3 regions of the Peribacillus sp. YIM B13481 genome follow, and region 1 is predicted to be linked to each of the others. Evidence: riboswitches for the same ligand, from Rfam matches in the RefSeq annotation. Region 1 holds a riboswitch; each other region holds the start of a gene.
The links. A riboswitch is a leader RNA that binds a small molecule or an ion and turns the genes downstream of it on or off. The one in region 1 is predicted to bind S-adenosylmethionine.
Positions count from the first base shown of each region.

Region 2: another riboswitch for S-adenosylmethionine. It lies ahead of ACFX4X_RS00340 (O-acetylhomoserine aminocarboxypropyltransferase/cysteine synthase family protein); the one in region 1 lies ahead of ACFX4X_RS13035 (Fur-regulated basic protein FbpA).
Region 3: another riboswitch for S-adenosylmethionine. It lies ahead of ACFX4X_RS24040 (sugar ABC transporter substrate-binding protein); the one in region 1 lies ahead of ACFX4X_RS13035 (Fur-regulated basic protein FbpA).

Region 1 covers NZ_JBHZPE010000019.1:53,803-58,628, forward strand. The annotation lists gene thiM (hydroxyethylthiazole kinase) at 1-180, opposite strand, end outside; gene thiD (bifunctional hydroxymethylpyrimidine kinase/phosphomethylpyrimidine kinase) at 177-983, opposite strand; gene thiW (energy coupling factor transporter S component ThiW) at 952-1,473, opposite strand; gene tenA (thiaminase II) at 1,489-2,178, opposite strand; TPP riboswitch at 2,273-2,377, opposite strand; SAM riboswitch class I at 2,537-2,641, shown strand; gene ACFX4X_RS13035 (Fur-regulated basic protein FbpA) at 2,818-3,006, shown strand; gene ACFX4X_RS13040 (aspartyl-phosphate phosphatase Spo0E family protein) at 3,258-3,452, shown strand; gene ACFX4X_RS13045 (GNAT family N-acetyltransferase) at 3,522-4,028, opposite strand; gene ACFX4X_RS13050 (DUF459 domain-containing protein) at 4,252-4,826, shown strand, end outside.
Region 2 covers NZ_JBHZPE010000001.1:56,767-61,592, reverse strand. The annotation lists gene ACFX4X_RS00365 (acyl-CoA dehydrogenase family protein) at 1-553, shown strand, start outside; gene ACFX4X_RS00360 (arsenate reductase family protein) at 695-1,051, shown strand; gene gcvH (glycine cleavage system protein GcvH) at 1,149-1,532, shown strand; gene ACFX4X_RS00350 (toprim domain-containing protein) at 1,625-1,990, shown strand; gene ACFX4X_RS00345 (thioredoxin family protein) at 1,994-2,302, shown strand; SAM riboswitch class I at 2,451-2,556, shown strand; gene ACFX4X_RS00340 (O-acetylhomoserine aminocarboxypropyltransferase/cysteine synthase family protein) at 2,656-3,966, shown strand; SAM riboswitch class I at 4,085-4,196, shown strand; gene ACFX4X_RS00335 (methionine ABC transporter ATP-binding protein) at 4,361-4,826, shown strand, end outside.
Region 3 covers NZ_JBHZPE010000081.1:7,060-11,885, reverse strand. The annotation lists partial or broken gene ACFX4X_RS24050 (ABC transporter permease) at 1-590, opposite strand, end outside; gene ACFX4X_RS24045 (sugar ABC transporter ATP-binding protein) at 592-2,094, opposite strand; gene ACFX4X_RS24040 (sugar ABC transporter substrate-binding protein) at 2,151-3,263, opposite strand; SAM riboswitch class I at 3,380-3,485, opposite strand; gene ACFX4X_RS24035 (GTPase domain-containing protein) at 3,582-4,826, opposite strand, start outside.

The DNA of each region.
Region 1 (4,826 bases):
TGCATTCGCTAATTTGACCATATCCGCCACTTCACTGGGGCTCGATGTCATTACAGGTGAGCCACCGATGGCAAGGGTGACATTGGCACAGTCGTTGACCGTAACAAAGTTGGTGATTTGGTGAACGAGAGGTTTTCTTTCTCGTACTTTCACGAATAAATCGGCTGCAGCAACATTCATATTAAGTCACTCCGTTCTTTTTTTGAAAATGAATGAAAATGATGGACAGGTCCATGCCCCCTACCGATTGAAAAGCTATTACGTATCGCTTCGGAAATATAGGTCTTGGCCAGTTCAATCGACTCTTTCAATGGCAGTCCATTTGCCAGGTTGGATGTAATGGCGGATGATAGGGTACAGCCTGTACCATGTGTGTTTTGTGTATGAATGCGTTCTCCCTTGATCCATTGGAAGTCAGTTCCATCATAAAAAAGATCGTTTGGATTTCCTGCTGCATGGCCCCCTTTAAGTAAAACGGCTTTAGAACCTAGTTCATGTATGGATATGCATGCCCTGTAAAAATCTTGTTTCGTTCGAATCGACAAGCCAGTAAGGACTTCCGCTTCTGGTACATTCGGGGTTACAAGTGTTGCAAGCGGAAGCAATTCCATTTTTAAGGCAGTGACAGCTTTTTCGTCTAGCAAATGGTGGCCGCTTTTTGAAATCATGACTGGGTCAAGGATAACGATGGAAGGTAAGTAGGTTTTAATGGACGCAGCGACTGTTTTCACTATTTCTTTTGATCCAAGCATTCCTATTTTTACTGCATCGACATGAATATCCTCAAAGATGGCAGCAATTTGATCCGAGATGATAGCTGTTTCGATGGCCTGAACTGAACGCACTTCCATTGTGTTTTGTGCAGTAACAGCTGTAATGGCAGACATTCCAAAGACACCATGTGCAGAAAATGTTTTTAAATCTGCTTGTATTCCAGCACCGCCCCCTGAATCAGAGCCTGCGATGGTTAATGCTGTTTTCATAAAAAATCCCCTTCATATAATTATTTTTTAGAAGTATTTTAAGTAATATGAAAGCTAAAAGCGCACCTGCGAATGAACTAAGCATAAAAGCTGGTAAAAAACCAAAAAGAGCAGCTTTTTCCCCCAATAGGAGGAGTGCAAGTGGATAACAGGATAGGGATCCGAGAATGCCGGTCCCAATCACTTCCCCTAGACAGGCGAATTTCAAGCTTTGTGTTTTTCGATAAAGGACGGCAGCCAATAGTGCACCTATCATGCTGCCAGGAAAGGCGAAAATTGAACCGGTACCAGACATGTTTCTAATGATGGAAACTAATAAAGCTTGTGTTACCGAATAGGCAGGCCCCAATAAAACGGCTGTCAGGACATTTGCCAGATGCTGTATAGGGAAGATTTTAGCAAATCCGACAGGGATGAAAATAATTGAACTGGTCAGAGTCGTTATACCCGTGATCATGGCAGTCAACGTCATTTTCTTGATTGGATTCATCATCATGGCCAATACCTACAGTGGCCAATCTTGTTCATTTTGAACCATATCCCAGAATAAATATTCATATCGGGAAGTCACCAAAAAGTGCTTTTCTAATCTCAGAAGTTCCTTTTCAGGCATGCCTCTTGTTAATTCTTCCAATAAAGCAATCAGCCACTTGTGTGCCTCACCGAATTCAGGAGATGAATAGGACCTTATCCAATCTGCGTAGCGGTTGTTTTCCAATGCTTCACCATTTTGTTTTTTTAATATCAAACCAATTTCATAATAATCCCAAGCACATGGTAGGAGACAAGCGATGAGGTCTGCCAAAGTCCCATGCTGAGCTGCATTTAGCATGTAACCCGTATAGGCTAAAGTGGTAGGCGTAGGTTCTGTTTCTTCCAATTCCTTGGTACTGATTCCGAATTCCGAAGCATATTGCCGATGGATATCCATTTCCACTTGAAGAGTTTCGTTTAAAATACTGGAAAATCTTGCCATGGTTTCGATATTATGAGCTTTGATGACACCTAGAGCAAAAAGCTTGGAATATTCCATGAGATAGATATAGTCCTGCTTCAAATAATAAGAAAATTTTTTTTCAGGTAGCGTGCCGTTTCCAATTGCCTGGACAAAGGGATGTGAATGGTTCCTTTTCCAAATTTCTTTTGCCCGTCCATGAAGTCTTTCACTGAAGGTTTCTAATTTAGTATTCTCCATTGTTCATCCTCCTTTAGAATAGATCCCCTATTTACATCCATAAAAAAAACCGCTCCTGAATACGGAACGGGGTAGATGGATAAAGTCTGCAAATGGACGATATCATCCACTTCCCTCCGCCGGTATGAGCCGGTTCAGGTTCAAAGGGTCCGGAACTAATTCCATCTCAGTCTAAAAAAAGACTCCCCTAGTGGTGTGAATTGTATGTAATTACTGACATCATATCAGAAAGACAAGAAAATGCAACCCACATTTGAAAGGGGAAACCCATTTATGGCAAGTGGAAAAGGAAGAACCAGGTAATTGACTTTTGATGTTTATTGGGATAAAATCATTTCTACATCATTTATATATTGAATTCTTATCCAGAGAGGTGGAGGGACTTGGCCCAAAGAAACCTCGGCAGCAGACCCATTTTGGGAACTGTGCTAAATCCAACAAGCATTTGCTTGGAAGATAAGAAGAGCCGTACGGACACTGTAAGCCTCTTCTTGAATTAGAAGAGGCTTTTATTTTTGCGGAATAACGTTTAGTGGCATACTAGAAAAGGTATATATAATTTGGTGAAATCAAACCGGTTAATACAGTTTAGCTCAACTAGAAGCGGGCTCTATGATGACTAGGAAAGGAGCCATTTACATGGCAGAATTATTTAAGAGGATTGAACAGAGGAAGGCAATGCTTATTGAAGAGTTATTGGCCAATGGAGTATACAAAACCTCTGATGAAAGGCACCTTTATGATGCCCCGTTAAAAGTACTTGAAAATGAATATAAGATTGTAATAAATAGACCTAATAACCAGTCTCCTTCGGAATGGATGACATAGTAATCGATAGGCTATAATCTTGGGATAAGGGATATGATGTAAGCATTCGCAGTCTATACTTGTGGATGCTTTTTTTATTTATGTTTATATAGGGGATGACACAATATATACATATTTAGAAAATGAAATAGGCTTTTTGTCACATTTAAACTGTAAAATTACACATTTGATTTCAAATAAATAGTTGATTTTAACTATAATTTTCATTATGATGAAGGTGTAAAAAAATTGAATAAATGGGAGGTGGCTTGATGCTTTGCCAGAAGGTAACTGTTGAAAAAGTAGAAGAGAAGAGACAAGAAATGATCAAATTGGCGGCAATTTATGGTTTAACAAGTCTTCTAACTGTTCAAGCAAGCCAAGAATTGGATACGCTGTTGAATGCTTTAACAAATAAAAGAGATTCTGAATATTTTTCCCTTAAGAAAGGATATAGGTATTTCTAAATTCTCCATTTCGGCCTCGCTTAATCCGAAAAAGGCTACTGCTCAAGGCAATAGCTTTAAATGAATATTTTAATTATCGACACGTTTCCCAAGTATAATCAAATCTCTTTCAATGCCATCGAGCTCTGCAACTCGAGGAAAATTTGCCCATTTTTCAAACCCGAATTTTGAAAAAAGCTTCAGGCTAGGTATATTGTGGGCAAAAATGAAACCTAATAAAGTTTTCACCCCTAATTTAGGGCTCACTTCAATTGCCTTTTGAATCGAAATTTGTCCGATTCCTTTTCCCCGGAAATAATCATCGATATAAATGCTGATTTCGGCCGTAGAATCATAAGCTGGCCGGCCATAGAAAGATTGAAAGCTCATCCATCCGGCAGTTTGCCCTTCTATAGTAATGATATATAGCGGTCGACTTTCTGAATGATGTTCCTCAAACCATTTAACCCTCGATTGTACGGATACAGGTTCCGTATCTGCCGTGACCATTCTTGAAGCAATTGTCGAATTATATATTTCAACGATTCTGGGTAAATCCGAAAGTGCTGCCTCCCTAAACTCTATGTGCTCTGCCATCATTTAAACTCCTATCTATCATTTATATTCAATCTCCAGAATAAAGGGTATCATCCCGCTTACATAAAGGCCGGTGAATGAAGCCCAATCCATTGAAAGTTTTATATTATCATACACTCTTTACTATTTATCTGACAATTCATTTTTGTATGTTAAAACTACAGATTTTTGGGTATTTAAAATGATGAAATACTTCATAGTAAATAGACAAAAGGAGAAACCAATGAAAAAAGTAGCAGGTTTGTTAATTATTGTACTAGTTATTTGTTTTGCTGCATATAAATTTCAGGCCTCGGAGTCGAAAGATGTGCAAAGGGTAATGGCTTTTGGAGATTCGTTAACCTTTGGAAAAGGGGATAAGGACGGGGAGGGATATGTAGAAGGTCTGGAGGATGAATTGAATAATCCGGAATCGGAACAAAAAGTGAGTTTTTGGAATTACGGTATAAAAGGTCAGGAAACGGATGGGGTCATGAATCAGCTTGATGATTACCGCATTAAATCGAAACTTGATAAAGCCGATACTTTCATCGTTTATATTGGAACCAATGACTTGATCAATAGTAACGGCGGTGACTTGAAGAAAATAAGTGATCGAAAAATCGATGAGGGTAAACGGGAGTATATCAACCATCTTGATAAGATTACTTCGACACTGATAAAGGCAAACGATAAAGCGGATATACTTGTAGTGGGACTGTATAATCCGATTAAAGATAATCAAAAACTTGAAAAGCACATCCAAGATTATAACCAATCAATAATGGGAATAGCGAAAAAGGATAAAAGGATGGTATT
Region 2 (4,826 bases), on a different contig from region 1:
TCGATTGCTTGTTCCGGGAACTTTCCTGAAAAAAGCACTTAAAGGGGAATTGCCACTTCTTCAAAAGGCACAAAGCCTGCAAGAGGAATTAATGATGATGATGCCGGAAGAGCCTGGCGATGAGCCATTGGCACAAGAAAAAATGCTTGTTAGAAACGCTAAGAAAATCGGTATTTTGGCTAGTGGCCTTGCTGCACAGAAATACGGGAAAAACCTTGATCAAGAACAAGAAATCCTCTCCAACATTGCTGATATAGCTTCCCTTGCCTATGCAGCTGAGTCCGTTGTGTTACGTACGGAAAAAGCAATTGCGTCTACGGGGCTGGAGAAGAACAAACAAAAAGTGCTTTATACGGAAATTTTCGTTCAGGAAGCTTTCAATGAAATAGAACAACATGCAAAGGAAACGTTAATTGCGGTGGAAACAGGCGACACTCTTCGCATCATGCTTGCTTCCCTTCGCAAGCTGACAAGACACACTCCAATCAATGTCATTGCGAAAAAACGTGAAGCTTCGGTTAAGGTAATCGAAACGGAAAAATATGCGCTATAAGCAATAAATCAGAATCTGTAAAGGGGATGCCCGTAAAGGCATTCCCTTTATTTCCTTTGATGAAATCTCATTGGGAATTCAAAGGATATTTCATTGTATTGCGTGGTGAAAACGGGTATTCTAATGATAGGTGGTGAAACGATGGGCTTAACATTATATTGGTACCCAAAATGCGGCACATGCCGTAATGCGAAAAAGTGGCTGGATAATCATGAACTGCAATATGAAGCAATCCATATAGCGGAAAACCCGCCTTCGCGAACTGAAATCGAACAACTATATAAAATCAGCAATTTAGAGTTGAAGAAGTTTTTCAATACTAGCGGTCAAAAATATCGGGAGCTGGGCTTAAAGGATAAGCTGAAAGAAGCTTCTGATGCAGAGATGCTTGATATATTGTCTACAGATGGCATGCTTCTGAAAAGGCCGATTGTTACGGATGGTACCAAAGTGACGGTAGGTTTCAAAGAAGAGCAATTCAATCAGGTTTGGAACTGAAATTTAACAAAATATTTGGTTAATTCCTTACTTAAACATAAGATCTGCCTTATAATGGAATAGATAAAATAAGATGTACATATGGAGGGTTAAAATAATGACAACAACACCAAAAGAACTTCGTTACACTAAAGAACATGAATGGGTCAAAACGGAAGATGGAACAGTGCGCATTGGAATTACTGCGTTCGCCCAGTCCGAGCTTGGGGACATCGTATTCGTTGAGCTTCCAGAAATCGGTGATGAACTGAAAGCGAACGAGCCATTTGGAAGTGTGGAATCCGTTAAGACCGTTTCTGAGCTTTATGCTCCTATCAGTGGCAAGGTTGTTGAAGTAAACGAAGACTTAAGTGACAACCCTGAATATGTAAATGAATCTCCTTTTGAAAAAGCATGGATGATCGTGCTTGAACCATCAAATAGCAGTGATATTGAAAATCTGATGAGCGCTGAAGAATATGAAAGTTTGATTAACGGTTAAAACGAAGGAGAGGGGGGCCTGAAAAGGCCTGCTCTCTTTTTCATTTTGTACAATTGCAGTTGCGCACATAATTCGTGAGATGGAGTGATGACATGGAATGGGGCGAGTTCGATAAAGTGATCATTGTAGAAGGCAGTTCCGATAGAAAAAAAGTTGCCTCCGTTTTAAATGAAGATGTGGAAATAAGATGTACGAATGGGACCATATCATTAACTAAGCTCGATGAATTAGTGGATGAATTGATGGAACGTGATGTTTATCTCTTGTTTGACGCAGATGAATCAGGAGAAAAGCTGCGGAAGCAATTCCGAAGGGAAATGCCGGAAGCGAACCACCTGTATATTAATAAAATGTACAAAGAAGTGGAAAGCTCACCCGAACATCATATCGCAACTGTGCTTTTATCTGCCAATATGAATGTGAAAATGAAATTTTTAAGTCAAAGGATGAACGATTAATTGATGCAGGAATGGAAAGAAGAAGAGTGTAAGATTGCCGTTGAAAAAGGGGAAACCTTTTGTTTATATTTATATACGCCTTTGTGCGGTACCTGTCAGGTAGCTTCCAAGATGCTGACGATATCCATGGAACTTTTCCCGGAATTGAAGGCAGGCAAAATGAATATGAACTATGTCCAAGCAATCGCCGAATCGTATGAAATTGAAAGTGTCCCTTGTTTATTGCTTTTCAAAAAAGGACAGCTGCACAAAAAAATATATGCCTTTCAATCCGTTCCTTATTTGTATGGATTGCTTAAGGAAATCAGCTAAGAAACCAATCAGAACCGGATTGGTTTTTTTATTGTGAACATGTTGCTCCCAAATTGAAACTAAAAAAAGAATATTCTAACAATTCATTGACTGATTAATTCTAAAATGCTATATTTTGAATTAAGAAAGTAACGGCTGAATTTAATAGTTCTTATCAAGAGTGGCGGAGGGACTGGCCCGACGAAGCCCGGCAACCGGTATAAATTTATATACGGTGCTAATTCCAGCAGAGTGTTGGCTCTGGAAGATGAGGTGTGTTTTAAAACCTCTTCTTGTGGAAGTGGTTTTTTTGTTTATGAAAGGCCAGGTTTTCATGAAATTCCAACTAAATCCATAGAAAAAGGTGAAATCATATGTCAGAGAAAAAGTTGCGTTTTGAAACATTGAGTGTTCATGGCGGTCTGCAAGCTGATGAAACAGGTGCCCGGGCAGTCCCTATCTACCAAAGCAATGCATACTTGTTCAAAGACACAGACCATGCAGCGAATTTATTTGGTTTAAAGGAGAATGGTTATATATATACACGACTCCATAATCCCACGGTCAGTGTTTTTGAGGAAAGAATGGCCTTATTGGAAGGCGGTATCGGCGGATTGGCAACTGCAAGCGGAATGGCAGCCATCTCACTGTCAATCCTGAATATTGCCGGTGCAGGGGATGAAATTGTTTCAGCCTCTACATTATATGGCGGCACGTATAATCTTTTTGAAAATACTCTTCCTAAATATGGGATTAAGGTGAAGTTCGTTTCACCTGATGACCCAGAAAATTTCAAAAGGGCAATTACGCCAAGAACAAAAGCCATATTTGCTGAAACGATCGGAAATCCAAGTTTGAGGGTCCTTGATATAGAAGCAGTAGCAGACATCGCCCACGAAGCCGGGATACCTTTAATTATCGATAATACCTTCGCTACACCGTATCTATGCAGACCAATTGATTTTGGGGCGGATATTGTCATCCATTCCGCTACAAAATGGATTTTGGGAAATGGAACGACGTTAGGCGGTGTCATAGTGGATGGAGGGAAGTTCGACTGGAACTCACCAAACTACCCTGGCTTTACGGAGCCTGACCCAAGCTACGACGGTCTTGTATACGCCGATGCAGTTGGACCTGCTGCTTTTATAACGAAAGCCCGAGTGCAGTTGCTTCGTGATTTAGGTCCTGCGCTAAGTGCCCAAAGTGCATTCCAGTTTACGCTTGGACTTGAAACGCTGCATGTAAGAATGAAAGAGCATCTTTCGAACACCAAGTCTGTCATTCAATATTTGGAAAATCACCCTGCCGTGACTTGGGTTTCACATCCCGGTAATGAGGATCATCCCGATAAAGCCCTTGCGGATAAATACTTGCCTAAGGGAGCAGGCTCTGTTGTGACTTTTGGAATACAGGGTGACCGCGATGCCGGGGCAAAACTTATCAATTCGGTGGAATTATGGTCCCATGTAGCTAATGTAGGGGATGCTAAGAGTTTAATCATCCACCCTGCCAGTACGACCCACCAACAATTGAATGATGCAGGTCTGGCGAAAGCGGGAGTGCGTGCTGATCAGGTCCGTTTATCCATCGGGATTGAAAATGCAGAGGATTTAATAGAAGATTTAGAGCAGGCAATTGAAAAAGCGACGAATATCGTCTCCCTGACGTCTAAAACGGTTTAAGAAAAAAGTCCAGTTCATTCTTTTACTAGAAATAATATACATTGCACTCCTTTTTTATCTATGATAAAATTTCCCCATACTAAAGAACTTAATGCTGTACAAATATTCTATATATTAGCTCTTATCAAGAGAGGTGGAGGGATGTGCCCGATGAAACCCGGCAACCGACAAGGAGATTCCTTGGAAAGGTGCCAATTCACACAAAGTTTAATTACTTTGGAAGATGAGAGGAAGGCCAGCTTCTTCACCTGCCTTTCTGCTCATGCAGAAAGGTTTTTTCTATTTCATTTGGGAAAACCTTCATGAAAGGAAAAAATGGTATTAAAAACTGACTAATAATGTAGAGAAATCAACTAAGTTCATAGGTTTTATTGGATAAAAGAGGTGAGCATTAATGATTACATTGACGAAAGTAAGTAAGCTTTTCCGAACAGGAAAAGGAAACGGTGAGACTATTAAGGCAGTAAATAATGTGAGTGTTGAAATAAATAACGGCGAAATTTTCGGTATTATTGGTTACAGCGGAGCGGGGAAAAGTACTTTGATCAGAATGCTCAATGGATTGGAAACACCTACAGAGGGATCCGTTGTGGTGGCTGGGAAGGAAGTTTCAAAAATTAAAGGGGCTCAGCTCCGTAAGGCACGTCAGGAAATCAGCATGATTTTTCAACATTTCAATCTATTATGGTCCAGGACGGTTCAGGAAAATATATCCTTCCCGTTGGAAATTGCAGGAGTTTCAAAACTTGAACGCACCAAGCGTGTGAACGAATTGATCAAGCTAGTCGGATTGGAAGGCAGAGAAAAGGCATATCCTTCGCAATTAAGCGGAGGGCAAAAGCAAAGGGTGGGAATAGCCA
Region 3 (4,826 bases), on a different contig from region 1:
GTCGCTATCACAATGACTGCCATGATCAGGATTATCCATGGTACTTGGCCAATTTTGGCGAAAAACGGGCTGATCAGTCCTGTTGCGAATGTCCCGTCGGGCATGACCATATTTTGCGAAACCGTGGCCCCTTTTGTATAGGTAAGGGCAATTCCCTGGATAATGAACATCGTAGCCAATGTCATTAGCATGTCGGGAATTCTTAAGTTAACGATCATGAATGAATTCAATGCCCCTACGACAAGTGAGGCACCGATTGCAGCTAATATGGCAATCAATGTATCCTGTGAAAACCAGACAAACATTGATATGACGATGGCATTGGCCAATGATGCGACGGAGCCGACGGAAAGGTCGAACCCATTCACTGTCAAGGATATCGTTATGCCGATCGCAATGATGGTCACGATTGAGATGGAACGCAGGATGTTGATCAGATTAGTAGTTTGAATGAAAGATGGATTGGACACGGCAAAAATTCCAATTAGAATGACAATCGTTAATATTGTGCCGTATTTATAGAAAAATTCGAACAGGTCCACCTTTTTCTTCGCTTTCGCTGTCTGTGTAACAGAAATGGGTGTACTCATCCTAATTTCCTCCTGTTGAATAGAATAGTAGTTCTTCTTCATTCGTTTTGCTTGTTTCTAGTTCGATGACAGTGCTCCCGTCATATAACACGTATGTCCGGTTAGTAATGCCAATGATTTCGGAGAGCTCGGATGATGCATAAATGATCGCTTTCCCATCCCTCGCAAGCTTTGCAATCATTTCGAATATATCCTTCTTGGCTCCAACATCGACACCTTTCGTTGGTTCATCGAATATGTATACATCCGCAGCGGCTATAAGCCATTTTCCAATGGCAACCTTTTGCTGGTTACCACCTGAAAGGTTTTCTACTTTCACCTCCCCGGAAGGAGTTTTTATGCCGAGACTTGCGATCATTTCCTTCGCTTTTTCCATTTCCGCCTTACGATCCACAAAACTGAATGTCTTGCAGAATTTGCCGATACTGGCTGCAGTCAAGTTCGCCGATACTGATTCCTGAACAAGGACCCCTTCTTTCCTGCGTTCCTCAGGTATAAGTGCCAGACCGCTTTTTACTGCTTGGTGCGGAGATTTCAAAGAAAGCTTTCGGCCATTTAGGATGATTTCACCTGCTGTAATCGAAGTATGACCGAAAAGGCTTTTACACAACTCCGTTTTCCCAGACCCGACCAACCCTGCCAAGCCGATTATCTCCCCTGCTTTAATATGCAGACTGACATTTTTAACTTTCTCTGTATCTGACAATCCCTTCACTTCCAGAATAACGTCGCCAATCGAAGAATTCACTTCAGGGAACTGTTCATCCATGGTTTTCCCTAGCATATTCTCTATCACTTCGTTACGGGTGATGTCTTCCATTTTTCGACAAGTGACAAGCTCCCCATTCCTCATGATCGTAATTTCCTCACAGATTTCAAAAATCTCAGGCAGACGATGTGAAATGAAAATGACTCCAACACCTTTTTGCTTTAATTCATTTACAATTCGAAAAAGTTCTGTCGTTTCTGTATGACTTAACGGAGCAGTTGGTTCGTCGAGAATCAGGAATTTGCATTCTGTCGAAACGGCTCTTGCTATCAGGACCATCTGTTTTTCAGCCAAAGTAAGGTCTCTTACCAGCTTTTTCGAAGGGACACGAATTTTCATATCTTCAAGAATTAAAGAGGCTTGGTTGTGTAGCTCTTTCCATTGAACTATCTGTTTTTTTCCCATGTTTTGGACCATATCATTCAACATTATATTTTCCCCAACGGTTAAATAAGGGATGAGGGCCGTATCTACTTCCTGATAAACTATTTGAATCCCCTGTTCCTGCGCCGCTTTGGGCGAGCGGATATCCTGCTTTATCCCATCAATAAAAATGTCACCTGAATAATGAACATGGGCTCCCGATAAAACCTTCATTAACGTCGATTTCCCTGCTCCGTTTGCACCGACCAATGCGTGGGTTGCCCCTGATTGTATAGAAAAGTCAACTTCACTAAGCGCCTTCACTCCTGGAAATTCAATCGAGATTTTCTTCATTTCAAGTTGCGTGCCCATGTCCATTCCCCCTTATTGAACAGACACTCCCTTCACTTGAAAGAGAGTGTCCCCTTTTACTTTTTATAATGAGCTTTCAAAACTTTCATCCAATCTTCTTCAAATTCCGTTGATACACCCCATCCTTCGACAATACCAGACAGATTTGCCATGTTTACGGCTTCTTTTGAGGCTTGGATTTGCTTTTGTGAAATAAGTGATGCCTCTAAGTCATAGGTTTGCGGTGTTTTTTCGCCCGCTAATTTTTTTGCCAATATCCTCATATTCACTGCACCAATCAACTTGGGATCGACGGCTGCCGTGTAGGACCATGAGCTAGCGGCCGATTGGATTTCCTGAAGATCTGCATTCGATACATCAATTCCGTATATCTTCACTTCATCGCGGCCCGCTTCTTTAATCGCCCGGGCGGCACCGATAGCGAAGGCATCCCATGTTGCGAAAATGGCATCCAATTTACCTTTTGGGTATTTATTCAGCATTGCGGCTACTGCATTTTGTGTTTGAACCGAAGTATCTGCAGATGCCACTCCGAATCTTTCGACTTCCCTAATTCCAGGATTTTCTTTTAATTTTTCCTGATAAACTGAATTTCTTCTCACCATTGGAGGAAAACCATCCACCCAAAGGTAAGCAATCGCAGCTTCACCTTTCTGTTCTTCTATCAGTTTATCAAAAGCCAGTGTTGCCAACGCTTCATCATCCTGTGAAGTTAATGTCACACCTTCTATTTTAGATAAATCGCTAATTGAATCGAATGTGACAACGCTTTTACCTGCATCAACCAACTTTTGAACGTCATTCACTGTTGCTGCATCATCACCATGGGAGATGATATAGCCGTCATAATCTTCCTGCAAAGCCTGCGCGATCGCATCATGGAATTTAGCCGTATCCCCATTGGCTGTATACGTATCCACTTGAAAGCCCATTGCTTCTCCTTCTTCCTTCGCTCCAGCAAGGTACTGGGCCGTATGATCATCACCGCCAATTTTACGGATCACTTTTATTTTGGCCCCTTCCCCATCAGCAAATCTTTCCGGTACATTTTCAAATGATACTTTTTCTTCTTTCTTCGATTCTGTGGAACTCTGTCCTGTAGAACAACCCGTTAAAAGCAACGCCGAAGTGATGGCTGAAACGAATATCCCTTTAATAGATCTTCCCATCTTGTTTCCCTCCACATTCTCTTATTATTCTTATCAGTTAAGTTGGTGTAAATCATAAAATAAAAACCTCTCTAGTAATAGAGAGGTTTAATCAGCTGTATTGCAGACTTATCCCTCTCTTATCTGTCAAAACATTTCTGTTTTGCAGGATTTAGCACCAATTCCTAATGGAACGGTTGCTGGGCATCTTAGGGCCAGTCCCTCCGCCACTCTTGATAAGAGAATATATCGTGTTACGTTTTTCGTAATTATCACTTTATAGGGATATAGTCGTAAAGTCAATAGTTTTTCGAATATTTGAAATGTTCCCTACTACTTTTATTTTCTTTGAAGCTGGGCTAGACGCTTTTTCTCAATTTTTTCAAGTCTCTCCAACTGACGTAGTTTCACTTCGAACACAGTGATCGGATCACGGTAAACTTCCGGATTTTCTTTCATATGCTCCAATGCAGCCTGGTAGTCTTTAATTTCTGTCTGCGTTTGCTCTATTGTTTTTTGAAGTAAGGCAAATGAGCTGCGATAGAAAAGTGAGATGTCCCGATCTAAAGATTTTTCAAACAATCCAAATTGGGTAAGGAAGCGTTCAGTGATCATTTCCGCAACATCCTGGTAATCTTCACTTTCCAAGTATTTCTTATAACGATTGTACATATTGGCTTTATTTTGCGGTATTGCCCCAAACAGCTTTCCTGCTCCTTTAAGCAGCAATTGTGATGGAGTCCTTCGCAAAAGGATATTAACGTCATCGATGCGGATACTGCTTGTCATCCGGTCAGCATCACGGCGCCAGTCATCCAATACCCTGAAGTCACCTGCCAGCATAATCCGTTCTTCTTTGTATAATTCATTGAATCCGGCACTCATCTCATCCATAAACTGTTGGCTTTGTGAGAACTCCATTTGGGAACTAGCAATCCAATCTTGAAGAGAACGGTAATATTGAGGCATGATCTTGTCAGAAATGAAGGCTTGAATCCGCTCATTCATTTCGTGGTTCAACTGTATATGGACCTGACTGAAATCACTGCTTTCCGTTAACGATTTAGAGCAATCTCTCAGTAATTCAGGAATTTTAGAAGAAAGCTGACTTTTCACTTCATCCTTAAGCACACGGTACGACCTTATGATATTTTCACTTTTTTCTTTTTCTAAATCAGCCAGTTGATTGACCGCACCATTCAATTTGACTTCCATCTGTTCATTCCAAGAGATGGAATGCTCGCATTTCCGTTCATTGGCTGTCCGTTTTTCTAACAGATAAGATAAAGTTTTACGAATGAAAGCAAGGATTTTTTCAGATCTTCTTTCTTTCCAATTATCATCTTGATAATTCGATTGAAGGAATGCAGAAAGGTCATTCAACTGCTGCTTGCTGTCATAAAGTTTAGAGAAAGCGAACACTTTCGCATTCGGGAAATATGCATTCACTTTATCCCATGTTTCGTCTTCCATCCGGACCGCGACTTGATCACTGTATATCGTATCCATTTTATTTAATAAGAAATGAATCGGCAGTTTCGGAGCCATCATTTGAATTTCCAATAACAGGTCCCGTTCACTACC